Regions from separate parts of the Guptibacillus sedimenti genome, predicted to be linked through region 1. Evidence: riboswitches for the same ligand, from Rfam matches in the RefSeq annotation. Region 1 holds a riboswitch; the other holds the start of a gene.
What was found. A riboswitch is a leader RNA that binds a small molecule or an ion and turns the genes downstream of it on or off. The one in region 1 is predicted to bind lysine.
Positions count from the first base shown of each region.

Region 1 (6,875 bases):
AAGACAAAAATTGTGCCAAAGTAGAAAAAATCCCCATTTATCAGGTAACAAAAGAAGATAAAAATTTGGTTGTTATCGATGTAATGAAAGTGATAATAGCAATTCAAAAAGTGATGAATCATATTGAGATTCAAGTTGTTGGTCCTACACAAACAATTGTTGAAGTTCAATATCCTAAGAAAAAACTAGCACCTGTTTATTTTGTGTTTATCTGGTTTTTATTATTTATTGGGGCTGCTCTCGCGATCATGAACTTTCACGAAGATGTCAGTATGAGAGAAGTGCATCAACAGATTTATAAAATTGTGACTGGAATTGATAATCCGAAGCCCTTGCTTCTGCAAGTGCCCTATTCATTTGGTCTCGGAATCGGGATGGTTCTCTTCTTTAACCATCTTTTTAAAAAGCGATTTAATGAAGAGCCAAGTCCTTTGGAAGTAGAAATGTTTAATTACCAACAAGATCTTGACCAATATGTCATTGTCCATGAAAACGATGAGAATGGTCATAACAAACCATGAATGCTCAGTTTCTACTCGTTATGCTTATTGGTTTTGCGGAAGGAATTGCTGTAGGAGCTGGGTTCGTTGCTTTTCTTTCGGTTCTTGGTATTATTCCCCGTCTCACACAGCTATCAAAGACTTTACATCTTATTCGCTTTTACGAATGGGGAATTATTATGGGGGCTATTGTATCAAGCTGGTTATCTTTACGAAACCCAACTTTAAACCTCCCTAAATTTGTAGTTATCCCAATTGGACTTGGAGCGGGAGTGTTTATTGGTATGTTAGCGGCTGCCTTAACGGAAGTTTTAAATGTTCTTCCTATACTAACGAAACGAATTGGATTTATCGATAAGATCTTGCTTTTACTAATGGCTATTGTGTTAGGGAAGGTTTTCGGATCATTGTTTCATTGGACAATCTTTGTAAATGGAGGTTTTAAATAATGGCAAATTCGTTGAACGACCAGAAACAATATACAAAAAATATTAAAACTTATCAGCCAAAACCGCCTTATTTATTAAATGTGGTGAAAGCATTTGTTGTAGGAGGATTTATTTGTATGTTCGGCCAGGGCGTACAGAATTTTTATATGAACGTCTTTAACTTTTCAGAAAAAAATGCAGGAAATCCAACGGTTGCCACACTGATCCTTATCGCGGCGCTTTTAACTGCTTTTGGTTGGTATGACAAACTTGGTCAATTTGCAGGTGCAGGTTCTGCAGTACCTGTAACAGGTTTTGCAAATTCAATTACAAGCGCAGCTCTTGAACATAAAAGTGAGGGCATTGTACTTGGAATTGCAACGAACATGTTCAAACTTGCTGGTTCGGTCATCGTGTTTGGTGTTGTTGCAGCATACATTGTCGGCATACTCAGAATGCTCTTTAAAGCGCTGATATAAGGAGAGAATTGTTATGAAGTCAGGAAAACAAACTTGGGAGTTCTCTACTGTTTTTTTGCAGTCTGTAGGGACAGCGGTTGGTCCTAAAGAAGCTGAGGGGCCGTTTGGAGATTCGTTTGATGTCACCTATAGTAACCTTCATTGTGACCAGGATAATTGGGAACTGGCAGAAAGAAAGTTACTAGAGGATGCGGTAGAAAGTTGTTTATCAAAAAAGGAATTAACCCACAATGATGTTGACATTTTTGTGGCAGGTGATTTATTGAATCAAATTGTTAGTGCCACTTATACAGCTAGAACAAATCAAATTCCTTTTCTTGGCGTTTTTGGAGCATGTTCGACCTCAATGGAATCTCTAGCCATTGCTTCATCGTTAGTAGAAGGTGGATTTGCTAATAAAGCTATTGCGGGAGTAAGTAGCCATAATGCAACAGCAGAAAGGCAGTTTCGATACCCAACAGAATATGGTGGTCAAAAGCCTGGAACGGCTACCTCAACTGTTACAGGTGCAGGTGCCGCATTAATTAGTCAAGAACCATCGGATATAAGAATTTCCGCAGCAACAATTGGTCGAGTCGTGGATTGGGGAATAAAGGATCCATTTGATATGGGGAGTGCAATGGCCCCAGCTGCAGCAGATACACTAGCGACTCACTTTGCTGATTTAAATATTGAACCTTCAGCTTATGACCTTATCGTTACCGGTGACTTATCAGCTGTAGGAGCTCCGATTGTAAGGGATTTGTTAAGTGAAAAGGGATTTGACATTACTAACAATCATAATGATTGCGGGCTGATGATTTACAGACCAGATCAAAAAGAAGTATTTGCTGGTGGAAGTGGGTGTGCTTGTTCTGCGGTCGTCACATATGGTCACCTTATTGACCTTCTAAAAAAGGGGAATTATAACAAAATTCTTGTGACAGCAACAGGATGTTTGCATAGTCCCGTAATGGTTCAGCAAAAAGAATCAATGCCTGCTATTGCTCACGCGGTCGTATTTGAACGAGTTGGAGGTGTGAAATAGTGGAATATTTTATCGCTTTTGCAGTCGGTGGTGGTATCTGTGTCATCGGTCAATTATTACTTGATATTTTCAGATTAACTCCAGCTCACGTCATGTCTTCTTTTGTTGTAGCAGGAGCAGTGCTTGATGGATTTGGGATTTATGATCGCCTTATTGAATTTGCTGGAGCTGGTGCGACTGTACCTATTACTAGCTTTGGTCATTCACTTCTTCATGGCGCTATGCAACAAGGGGAAGAACACGGCTTCATTGGAATTGCAATGGGAATATTCCAATTAACCTCAGCAGGTATTTCTTCTGCAATTGTTTTTGGCTTTATTGTAGCCATTTTATTTAAACCAAAGGGGTGAAAATTATGAAAAAGCGGCGGGTGATCTTCGTTACTGACGGAGACCTTTATGCACAAAAAGCCATTGAGAAAGTAGCTTCAGATATTGGAGGAAGATGCATTAGTCAATCTGCAGGAAATCCTACCCCGCTTGCTGGTTATGAAATTATCGCTCTTATTAAAGAAGCTCCTCATGATCCAGTTTTTGTTATGTTCGATGATAGTGGATTTCCGGGTGAAGGATATGGGGAACTTGCTATGCAATCTGTTGCTGAAGATGAAAGCATTGAACTACTTGGAGCTATTGCAGTCGCATCCAGAACTCATTTTTCAGAATGGACGAGGGTAGATGTCTCCATTGACCGTGACGGAGAATTGACACATTATGGAGTGGACAAAAATGGATTTGCAGATATGGAGGCGGGGAGAATAGATGGCGACACTGTGTCGATCTTAGATAAATTAAACCTTCCCATTATTATAGGTGTCGGTGATATAGGTAAAATGTCTGGTTATGATGATCCGGAAGTTGGTTCGCCTATAACATTGAAAGCCGTTCAAATTCTGCTAGAAAGGAGCGGTTTTTATGACCACTAAAAGCGATAATAAACAAAAAATATTTAAAAAGCTTAAAGAAAACGAAGAATTTTTAAAGAAATCAATCGGAATTGGAAAAAGTTTTGATGTAGGAGTTCGAAAACTTAAGATTCTTAACAAAGAAATTCAGTTTTACTATTGTACAGGGCTTTGTGACACATCCATCATTGTAGAAATTATGCGAGAACTGATGGAGGTTGATGATCATCATCGATTAACGGTTAAATTTGAGCAGGTGATACATAATCATTTGCCACATCAGCAGGTCACAGAGGTTGAAACGTTCGATGAAGTCGTCGACCAGGTTTTATCTGGATTAATTGCAGTTTTTATGGAAGGCGAAGAAATCGCTTATATTATTGATGTTCGAAAATATCCAGGTAGAACGCCACAGGAGCCAGATACAGAAAAAGTTATTAGAGGCTCACGTGATGGTTTTACTGAAAACATTATTGAAAATACGGCCTTAACTAGACGCCGCATACGAGATGGTCGATTACGCAATGAAATTTTCCAAGTTGGAGAACGGTCTAAAACAGATGTATGTATTACCTATATTCAAGATGTGGCCAATCCAAATTTAGTTGAAATTATAAAAAAGAAATTAAAAGAAATTAACATTGATGGTATTCCAATGGCCGATAAAACGGTAGAAGAGTTTCTTGTGCACCAGGCAGGTAACCCTTTTCCACTTGTGCGATATACGGAAAGGCCTGATGTTGCCGCTTCTCATTTACTTGAAGGGCACGTGTTAATCATCGTAGATACTTCACCAAGCGTTATTATAACACCAACTACTTTTTTTCATCATGTTCAACATGCTGAAGAATATCGAGAAGCCCCTTTACCAGGCGCGTTTTTAAGATGGGTCCGATTTGGTGGGATGTTAGCTGCGCTACTCTTGCTACCACTGTGGTTATTAGCGGTATATGAACCGCAGTTACTTCCTAAAACGATCGATTTTATCGGCCCGAATGATGAAACAAATGTACCGATTTTCGTTCAAATTATTCTTGCTGAAGTAGGGATTGAAACGCTGAGGATGGCTGCAATTCACACCCCAACACCACTTTCCACTGCCATGGGATTAATTGCAGCCGTATTGATCGGACAGATTGCCATTGATGTCGGATTATTCGTTCCAGAAGTTATCCTATATGTTTCGATTGCTGCCATAGGATCATATGCAACACCAAGTTATGAATTATCGATTGCAAATAAACTTGTAAGGCTTCTTCTTTTATTCCTTGTCTTTTTCTTTCGAGTGCCGGGATATATGATTGGAATTACGGCAATCATTTTATTCCTTGTTGCGTTAAAACCTTTAAACACCCCCTACTTATGGCCGTTTATTCCTTTTAATCCCAAAGCCTTTATTCAAGTGTTGATTCGTGTATCAGTTCCACTCACTAAACTACGTCCAAGCATTACAGAACCACAAAATGAAACGAAGCAACCGGACAAACCACTTGCCGAATCTTAAAAAGTATGATAATTTATTTCTTAATTGAATAGACCTCATTGAATGTAATGGGGATAGAGGCGCAAAACGAATGAGTATGGTATCTGAGCATAGAATGGAATGCGAGGATGATATCAGAAAGGTCAATTTGCCGAAGTGAGAAAAGAGCCATACTTTTCTTGCTGGGCTGCTGCTGAACAAGTTGCAGACTGTCACTGAAAGAGGAATTTTTCGGTGGTGAGCTAATCCAACTCGTGAGGATACGGAGAAAACAGCCAATGTATCTATAAAGTTGGCTGTTTTTCTTATTTTGTGGAGGGTTGCTCGCATTCATATAAGCGAGAGGGGAGAAATGATCGTGAATTTATACGGAACGTCAGCAATTTCAGAAGAAGGCCATTTATCCGTTGGAGGCGTTGATACAGTAAAATTAAGTGAAAAATACGGAACGGCCTTATATGTTTATGATGTAGCGATGATTAGAGAGAAAGCGCGAGCATTTCGAAATGCTTTTGAACAGGAGAAGGTCAACTACCAAGTAGCCTATGCTAGTAAAGCATTCTCTTGTATGGCAATGATTCAACTTGCGGAAGAAGAAGGCTTAAGTCTTGATGTGGTTTCAGGTGGAGAACTCTATACAGCTTTAAAAGCAGGGTTTCCGGTAGAACGCATTCACTTTCATGGAAATAACAAAAGTGAAGCGGAAATTCGAATGGCGTTAGATGCAAAAATAGGGTGCTTTGTTGTGGATAACTTTTATGAGCTAACGTTACTTGAACAATTAGCGGAAGAGAAAAATGTGGTTGCAAATGTGCTTTTGCGTATAACGCCTGGAATTGAAGCACATACCCATGACTATATCTTAACTGGACAGGAAGATTCAAAATTTGGTTTTGATTTACAAAGTGGTCAAGTGGAACAAGCGATTGTTCAAGCAACAAGCATGAAAGCTATTCACCTTCTTGGTCTCCATTGTCACATTGGTTCTCAAATCTTTGAAACGAATGGTTTTGTAATGGCTATTGAGAAAATTTATCGTTACCTTGCTAAATGGTTTGAACTCTATGGGTATGAGCCAGAAGTTCTTAACCTAGGTGGGGGGTTTGGAATTCGGTATACTGAAGAAGATCATCCACTACCAGTTGGAGACTATATCGAGGCAATGGTTAATGCTGTAAGAGCTCAGTTAGGTAATGAAATGAGAATCCCAGAAATTTGGATTGAGCCAGGACGTTCACTCGTTGGAGAAGCTGGCTTGACGTTATATACAGTAGGATCACACAAGAAAGTGCCAGAACTTCGTCATTATCTTGCAGTAGATGGAGGAATGACGGATAATTTGCGACCGGCCCTTTATCAAGCAAAGTATGAAGCAACGATTGCAAATCGCATGAATGAGCCGAAAGAACAGGTTTATTCTGTTGCAGGAAAATGTTGTGAGTCAGGTGACATGTTAATCTGGGATTGCACATTACAACGCGCTATAGCAGGAGATACGATGGCTGTGTTTTCAACTGGGGCGTACGGGTATTCTATGGCAAATAACTATAACAGATTACCTCGACCAGCGGTGGTTTTTGTAGAAAATGGAGAAGCACAACTTGTCGTGAAGAGAGAATCTTTTGAGGATTTAATTCGTCATGACCTTCCATTAAAACAAGCGATTATTTCAAAATAACTTTGTAAAAGTAGAAATGATAGGGAACAGCTTAAGTATGTGCTATAATGAAAGAGCTTTGAAGAAAATTGTTAGTGCAGGAGGATTTATTTATGAAAAAAGGAACAATCGCATTTGATAATGGAGAAACAATTGAAATTGAGTTTTACCCAGAAGCAGCACCGAATACCGTTGCTAACTTTGAAAAGCTTGCTAACGAAGGTTTTTACAATGGTGTAAACTTTCACCGTGTTATCCCAGGTTTCGTAGCACAGGGTGGAGACCCAACAGGATCTGGAATGGGCGGACCAGGCTATTCGATCGATTGTGAAACAGAAGGAAACCCTCATAAGCACGTAGCTGGTTCATTGTCTATGGCTCATGCAGGTAAAAATAC
Region 1 is NZ_JAQQWV010000014.1:18,358-25,232, reverse strand. It holds gene PQ578_RS22005 (stage V sporulation protein AA) at 1-521, shown strand, start outside; gene PQ578_RS22000 (stage V sporulation protein AB) at 518-949, shown strand; gene spoVAC (stage V sporulation protein AC) at 949-1,407, shown strand; gene spoVAD (stage V sporulation protein AD) at 1,421-2,434, shown strand; gene spoVAE (stage V sporulation protein AE) at 2,434-2,784, shown strand; gene spoVAEA (stage V sporulation protein SpoVABEA) at 2,790-3,359, shown strand; gene PQ578_RS21975 (spore germination protein) at 3,349-4,842, shown strand; lysine riboswitch at 4,889-5,074, shown strand; gene lysA (diaminopimelate decarboxylase) at 5,180-6,499, shown strand; gene PQ578_RS21965 (peptidylprolyl isomerase) at 6,592-6,875, shown strand, end outside.

Region 2 (7,672 bases), on a different contig from region 1:
CTTTACGCCGGAATTGATCAATATGAACGAAGCATTAGAAGGTCTCAAAAAGATATTCCTCGTGAAAAAGGAGCTATAGCCATTTACATTGCCCCAGAAAAATGGACGGGCGCAGCAAATCCGAATAAGGAAGATACAAGCACAGAGTCGATTTCGTTTTTTGGCGGCATAGGACTTGATGGGAACGGTGATGGTAAAGCAGACCGAACGAATGATGAAGATCTTCTTTATACGATTGGTGACTTCTTGCAAAAATACGGAACTTCGTTCGAAGACCTACAAATTGGATTATGGGACTTTTATCACCGCGATCAGGCGGTTCGAACCATTACAAGCAATAGTGCTGTTTACAAACGATTCGAAACGCTAAAGCTTGATAAACATGCCTTTCCAGTCCCTCTGCACGCAAACTACAGCTACCGAAGCACATGGGGTGACCGACGAGGCTGGGGTGGCCTTCGCATTCATGAAGGAACAGATATTTTTGCTTCTTATGGTGTTGGTGTTAAAGCCACAAGTTATGGAACTGTGGAAACAAAAGGATGGAATGAATATGGTGGTTGGCGGATTGGCATCCGGGATATTGATGGGAATTATCACTACTATGCACACCTAAACGGTTTTGAAAAAGGGATTGAGAAGGGAAGCGTTGTTCAGCCTGGTGAGATCATTGGCTACGTTGGTAGCTCAGGATATGGCCCTAAAGGAACAGCGGGGAAATTTCCACCGCACCTGCATTACGGTATTTATAAAGATAACGGAAGAACAGAATGGTCATATGATCCATATCCTTCTTTACGACTTTGGGAACGCCAGGAAAGAGCGCGAAAAAAATCCTAAAAAAAAGAAGAACTAGCGCGCTAGTTCTTCTTTTAGTTTCATTGTTTTTTTGAGACTCTAACAGCATTTAGAATACTTGCTGCAAGACCACCCCAGATAATGACCATTCCAACAACCATCATAAAGATCGCGCTACCACCCATATTAGCTTACCTCCTTATACTTTTGCTGCTCTACTTTCGCATCCCATTTCTTTAGGCTGAATAGAATTCCAACCAGAATGGCGAACCCTGCGACAGCCCAGCCGCTATAAAGGATAAAGCCGTTTGAGTAACCTTCATAGTTTCCAGTAGGCGTATCAAATTGACGAAGAAGATTCGTTTTAAACAGATCAAACATCATGTATCCAAGTACTAACGGAGTAATAACGCCAAGACAAGCTTTCCACCAGTACTTCAGCGAAATATCTGAAATGCCGTTTGCATGTGTTTCAAGCGTATTAAGCTCACGAAGCACCCAAGCCACTACGACTACTTCTACAAGACCAACAAATGCAATACCGAACTGGTTAATGAAATAATCCGCTGCATCTAGGAAGAACAAGCCGCCTTGAGTCGCAAATAAAATTGAGATAATGGAAGAAATTCCTCCACCAATTAAAACAGCTTTTGTGCGAGAAATTCCAAACTTCTCAGAAACCCCTGCTACGTACGTTTCTGAAATAGAAATAAGAGAAGACAATCCAGCTAGAACAAGTGATGCAAAGAACAGGAAGCCAAACAAACCGTTCAATGCTGGGAACTCATTAATAATTTGTGGGAAGACAACGAAAGCTAGTCCTACGCCACCGCTCACTACTTCACCAACGCTAAGTCCTTGCTGTTGTGCCATAAAACCTAGTGCAGAGAATACACCAATACCAGCAAGTAGTTCGAATGCTGAGTTACCGAAACCAGTAATAAAGGCGTTATTCGTAATATCTGACTTCTTAGGTAAGTAACTAGAATAAGTAATCATAATAGCAAAAGCAATCGATAAACTAAAGAAGATTTGTCCATAGGCAGCAACCCATACACTACCAGATGTAATGCTGTCAAAATTCGGTGTGAAGAAAGCATTTAGTCCTTCAGCAGCACCAGGAAGCGTCACTGCTCGGATGACAATAATTAAGAAAAGAACAATTAAAGTAGGAATGAAAATCTTGTTAGCACGCTCAATTCCTTTTTTAACACCGGCAAGAAGAACGCCTAATGTAATAATCCATACAGCAATTAACGGAAGAAATACGCCTGGTACGATACTACCTGTTTGTCCAGGATCAACCGTCAATTTCAAATAATCGTTAAAAAGGAACGCTTCTGTATCTGAACCCCAGCTCTGGTTAAAAGCAAAATAGCTATACGAGATCGCCCACGCAATAATAACGGCGTAGTATGTCGAGATAACAAAGGCAACAATAACGCCCCACCAGCCAAGCCATTCCATCTTTTTATTCATTCGAAAGAACGAAAGTGGCGCTGATCCACGGAACTTATGCCCTATTGTAAATTCAAGAATTAAAATTGGGATTCCAGCTGTTAGTAATGCAAATAAATAAGGTATAAAAAATGCCCCGCCACCATTGTCATAAGCAACAGCCGGAAATCTCCAAATGTTTCCTAGACCTATCGCTGATCCAACTGCAGCTAAAATAAATCCAGCCCTTGTTCCCCATTGCGCACGATTTTCCAAATGAATTACCCCCTTGAACAAATTAAACCCTTTTCACTATAAGCCTCCTTCCAGAAAAAGGTTAAGACTTTTAAGTAAATTCAGATTATTTTGTTTATAGTATATCTAGTACGTATGTCCTTGTCAAAACAATCTTTTTTCTTTTTTGGTATGAATCGTTCAATTTTTCATAGAAATCTCTCTATTTTTGTGTAAATACATAAAAAAACAGGAGGAAATACCTCCTGTTTCTTTATTATTTTGCCGCTTCAACCGGTCTGTTGGCATATTTTGTTTTCAGGATAAAAGCGAGAATTCCAAAGAAAATGGCTGTAACAACAAATCCAATAATCGCACTACCTGTAAATCCTAAAACAAGGTAGCCAAGCAATGATATTCCTGCCACAAGCAAGGCATAAGGCAACTGAGTCATCACATGATCGATATGGTGACTTCCTGCCCCTGTGGAAGAAAGAATGGTTGTATCTGAGATCGGTGAACAATGATCACCGAATACAGCTCCGGCAAGCACAGCTGCAAGAACTGGCAGCATGTAAGTAGGATCGGTTGCCGCAGCAATCTCCCCCGCAATTGGAAGCATAATGCCAAATGTTCCCCATGACGTACCTGTTGCAAAGGCCATTACTCCTGCAAGCAAGAATAAAATGGCAGGCAAGAAGCCAATCATAATGTGGTCATTTACTAGACCTGCAAGATACTTTCCTGTTCCTAGACTTCCAATAATCTCAATTAGCGTCCACGCAAAGAAAAGAATGTATACCGCCGGAAGCATTGATTTAATTCCTTCCCATATTCCTTTACCAAGCACGGCACCGCCCATTCGTTTCATAAAGAAGAAAATGAGAGATGTTGCAAGCCCAATTAATCCACCATATAGAAGCGATGCGGCAACATCCGTGTTTTCAAAAATCGACAAAGCGGTTACTGCTGTATCTGTTCCGCTCACCGCCTGAATGCCTGTGATAATCATAAACGCCACAGTTCCTGCAATCAGCATGATGATCGGCCATGCAAGATCTGCTACTTTACCTTTTTCACTTTCAGGAAGACCCGTTGTTTGACCAGGTACGGCACCTTGGTCAGGATCAAGAACATCACCAGTTTTCTGGGCACGATCTTCATGAACCTTCATTGCTTTTAAGTTGATATCAAAATAACTCACAAAGAAAACCATGGCTAGAGCAAAGAGAGCGTATAAGTTCATTGGAATCATTCTGATAAACGCTTCTAATGCGCCAACGCCTGTAATACTATGTGTTGCTAGTACGCCACCAATAAGTGCGATAATATAAGCACCCCAGCTTGAAATCGGGGAAATAATACACATCGGTGCTGCAGTGGAGTCAATAATATAAGCAAGTTTTGCCCTTGATACATTATGCCTGTCCGTAATCGGTCGACTCACATTACCAACGGCTAGCGAATTAAAGTAATCATCAATAAAAATAATAATACCAAATACGGCTGTTACAAGCTGTGCGCCAACTCTTGTTTTGACGCGTTTCATCGCCCATTCACCAAAGGCACGACTTCCACCTGAGATCGAGATAAAGGCTGTCATCATTCCTAATAAAAGTAAGAAGAAAATAATGTACATGTTCCAAGTATTTAAGCCACCGGTCTCGGAATCAATAAAAATCCCTTTCACGATTGTATAAATTTCATTTAATGATCCTGGGACACTCCAATCGTTGATCATAAGTGCACCAAGAATAATGCCCACTCCAAGTGAAGGAAGCACTTTCCTTGTCACCACTACCATTAGCAAAGCTATGAGCGGTGGAATAATGGATAGAATTGAATTCTCCATGAATATCCTCCTAATAAATAAATGATTGTCATGCAAACCGGAATGGACGCCTACCACTTAGCCGCTTGTTTCTGAACGCAAAAAAGCGAGCAATGATAGGATTGGTCCTATCATTGCTCGCTTCACCGAGTCAATGTTAAGTGTCCACCCCGATCAGTAGTTCTCCATTACAAGTTAGACTCATAATGACAGTTCGACACTTTTTCAATGCCGCCCCAACATAAATAATGTGACCGTTATTTATGCTTCGGCAGATCTCCCTTTCGATGCTGATCATTGGTGTCATTCTCCCAACACGTACTCATGAGGATCTGCTCCTCTACCTCATCGTATAAGATAAGGAACAATATTAAGTTCAGTTTTAAAGTATACCTTACTTTCTCTCATCCTGCAATTGTAGATTATTCCATATCATCAATTTGAATAGATGGAGTAGGTAACCCACCTTCTGAACCATTGTTATAGAAATTTGGTACTTCACCTGGAATAATCGTTAACAAAACAGGAATATCCGTCGTCACCACATCAGAATCCGTAGCAAATGGGATAACGATTTTTACTTTCACTTCAATATGAACCCGAATGTCGACAGAAATATTATTAATACCAACTGGTTCAATTGTACTTTTATAATCAGACTTCACTTCACCGATCGCTGTGAAACGCACAGGAACTTTTGGTCCCATATTGGCAAGTAACGTGTTATCAAACGCCTGACCAATTGGAATATAATGAATGATCCCATTATCTAACGATGTTTGATCATCTACTTCAAGCTCCACACCATTTTGTTCCGCCCAGTAATCTAACGTTCCGTCTTCCACACTTTTTAGAAATCGCTGTACTTTTTCAGTTGATTGGGCAAGCACCTGAGTAACTGCCCTTTGATTGATCTGAACTCGCACCAACTTTCCTTCATTATCAGTCACTTCTTTTATTAACGAATCTTGATAATTATCTACTTCTTCAGCCATCTTCTGATTAATGGCTTCGTTAATCGCTATTGTTGCGATCCGATTCGTCTCTGTACGGGCAATTTCAATCAGTGTAGGCTTTATTCCTTTTTCAACGATCCATAGCCCCTGGACCGTCATAAAAATGAATAGTAGGAAGGAGATGACAAACACATAACGAAAGGGAAGCGGCCCCTTTCTAAAGAATTTTCTACGAGTTCGAAACACCATGAACCCTCCCTTCTCTTCCTCATGTATATGCTATGAAAGAGAGAAGTATGGACAATTTCTCCAGAATGCTGCTTCCCTATTAATGTGATTTTTTTAATAACAAAGAAAAAAGCCTAAGCAAATTGGCTAAGGCTTTTTTCACATCATCTTAAGCATGGCATCTCTGCCCTTTGTGCCGACCTTAATGCCTCGCGCTTCTGCTTCAAGCGTAACAGATTCAAGTGGGGCATCAAGCAGCTGATCAATCGATCTTACGCCTACAGCTCTTCCTGCAATAATCTTCCGGTCACTTAACTTCTCATTAAGTAAAGCAATATCCAGTGCGCCGCACATAATATAGCCGTTTTCATTCATGACCGCTAGAAAATTTGTTTTTGGAAGCTGCATACTAACTGCTGTAAACGGATGACCATCAATCATGATTGGTGTCATAGTGATCACGTCATTCCCGCCTCCTGACCTGAATGAATATCACTATATCTATATGAACCCAACAGCATGTTTGACAATCATACGTACAAAGTTTTAATGCCTATTCTCAAGACGCCAGGCAAGAAGATCACGAAGCATTTCAGGAAGATAATACTTCTTCTTTGCATGCTTCATTTGTGGATAGAATTTACCAAACGTGAACATATCAGCTGTGGCCACGGCATATTCTTGATCAGATATGAGTGGATGACCATTGTGAAGAACGTCAGTAACATGACGAAGTCCGTCTTCCATCTCAACCGTCGTCACTTCAAGACCGTCGAATGCCATGATGCCCATCACTTCTCCTCTGAATCCTAGTCCTTTAAAACTTAAGTTCACGATTTCATCTGACATCGCGTGGGAAATGATTTCGCGTAACTCACTTCCTCTTAAGATCACTTTACAAGGGTTTACGGGATGAGGACAAATGCGGTGGAGATCTTCTCGTGAGACCTGTCCTTCTGGTAATCCATCAAGGAGCATACCGGCATTAATCATGCCAATATCTGCATGACACCATTCTCGAAGGGCAGCGGCTAATTCATCCGCTAAAACCGACCGTTGAAACCACTCAGATTCAAGAGGCTGCTCAAGTCGACAGACAACTTCTTCTAGCATCGATTGCGCTTCTATACTTAATCTTTGAATCATTTCAAAAGTTGGACGATCTTCTTTCCGATTTCGAACCGAAATTGCATAAGCCTCTTTATCCGTAATCTCCCTTGTGTCCATATCGATGCAAACGGTCACTTCTCCAACGTAATTCCCGTTTTTCCCTGCCTGTGTAATGAGCGTGTCCTCTACAAGCATCCCATGCTTTAACACATGATGGGTATGAGCACCGATAATAATATCAATGCCATTCATCTCTCGTGCCATTTGTTCGTCATTGCCTAGTCCCATATGAGACATCAGCACGACAACATCTGATTGTTGACGAACTTCATCAATCATAGCTTGTAGAAAATCATATGGCGAATCGATTTTCCAACCTAATAGCGAGTAAAATTGCTCATAGGGAATCGTAACGCCAATGATCCCCACTTTCACACCATTTAACTCATGAATTTTATAAGGGGCCGCCCATGCGGGTCTTGTGCCATCTTGATGATAGAGATTCGCCACAAGCACCTCAAAACTAGCTTCAGTATACAGCGCTTCTAGCTCTTTTTTTGAAAACGTAATGCCCTCATTATTGCCAATTGTGGCGTAGTCGTATTGAAGATCATTCAACAGCTGAACGTTGCCCTTTCCAACCATTCCCTCAGTCATTGGATGAACCTTGTCAGAATGGTCTCCTAAATCGAGAAGGAGATAGGGTGTGCCTTGAAGCTCGTGCATGCGCTTCTTCTCTTTGAGATAAGACGACACCTTGGACCAGTTTTCGAAATGACTGTGAAGATCGTTCGTATAATAAAATTGTAATGTTCTAGAAGTCAAAATACTCTTCCTTTCTTACCCCATCGTTCCCTGCCAGATAAGTCGGACACCGACAATGATTAACATCCATCTTAAAATCACAACGATGGTTTTGTCCGAAAGTTTCTGGTTAATAAACGATCCGCACTTTGCTCCAATCCAGGCCCCTGGAATTAATCCCAGCAGTAAAAACCACTGAATGTTACCAAGCGCTAAATGCGTCAGGGTACCTGTTATACTTGAAAGAAAAATCATAAACATCGAGGTCGCAACC
Region 2 is NZ_JAQQWV010000001.1:822,936-830,607, reverse strand. It holds gene PQ578_RS04035 (M23 family metallopeptidase) at 1-840, shown strand, start outside; gene PQ578_RS04030 (methionine/alanine import family NSS transporter small subunit) at 879-983, opposite strand; gene PQ578_RS04025 (sodium-dependent transporter) at 985-2,511, opposite strand; gene PQ578_RS04020 (Na+/H+ antiporter NhaC family protein) at 2,747-4,321, opposite strand; lysine riboswitch at 4,471-4,651, opposite strand; gene yunB (sporulation protein YunB) at 4,723-5,502, opposite strand; gene PQ578_RS04010 (YunC family protein) at 5,644-5,946, opposite strand; gene PQ578_RS04005 (bifunctional metallophosphatase/5'-nucleotidase) at 6,031-7,419, opposite strand; gene PQ578_RS04000 (sulfite exporter TauE/SafE family protein) at 7,435-7,672, opposite strand, start outside.
Region 2: another riboswitch for lysine. It lies ahead of PQ578_RS04020 (Na+/H+ antiporter NhaC family protein); the one in region 1 lies ahead of lysA (diaminopimelate decarboxylase).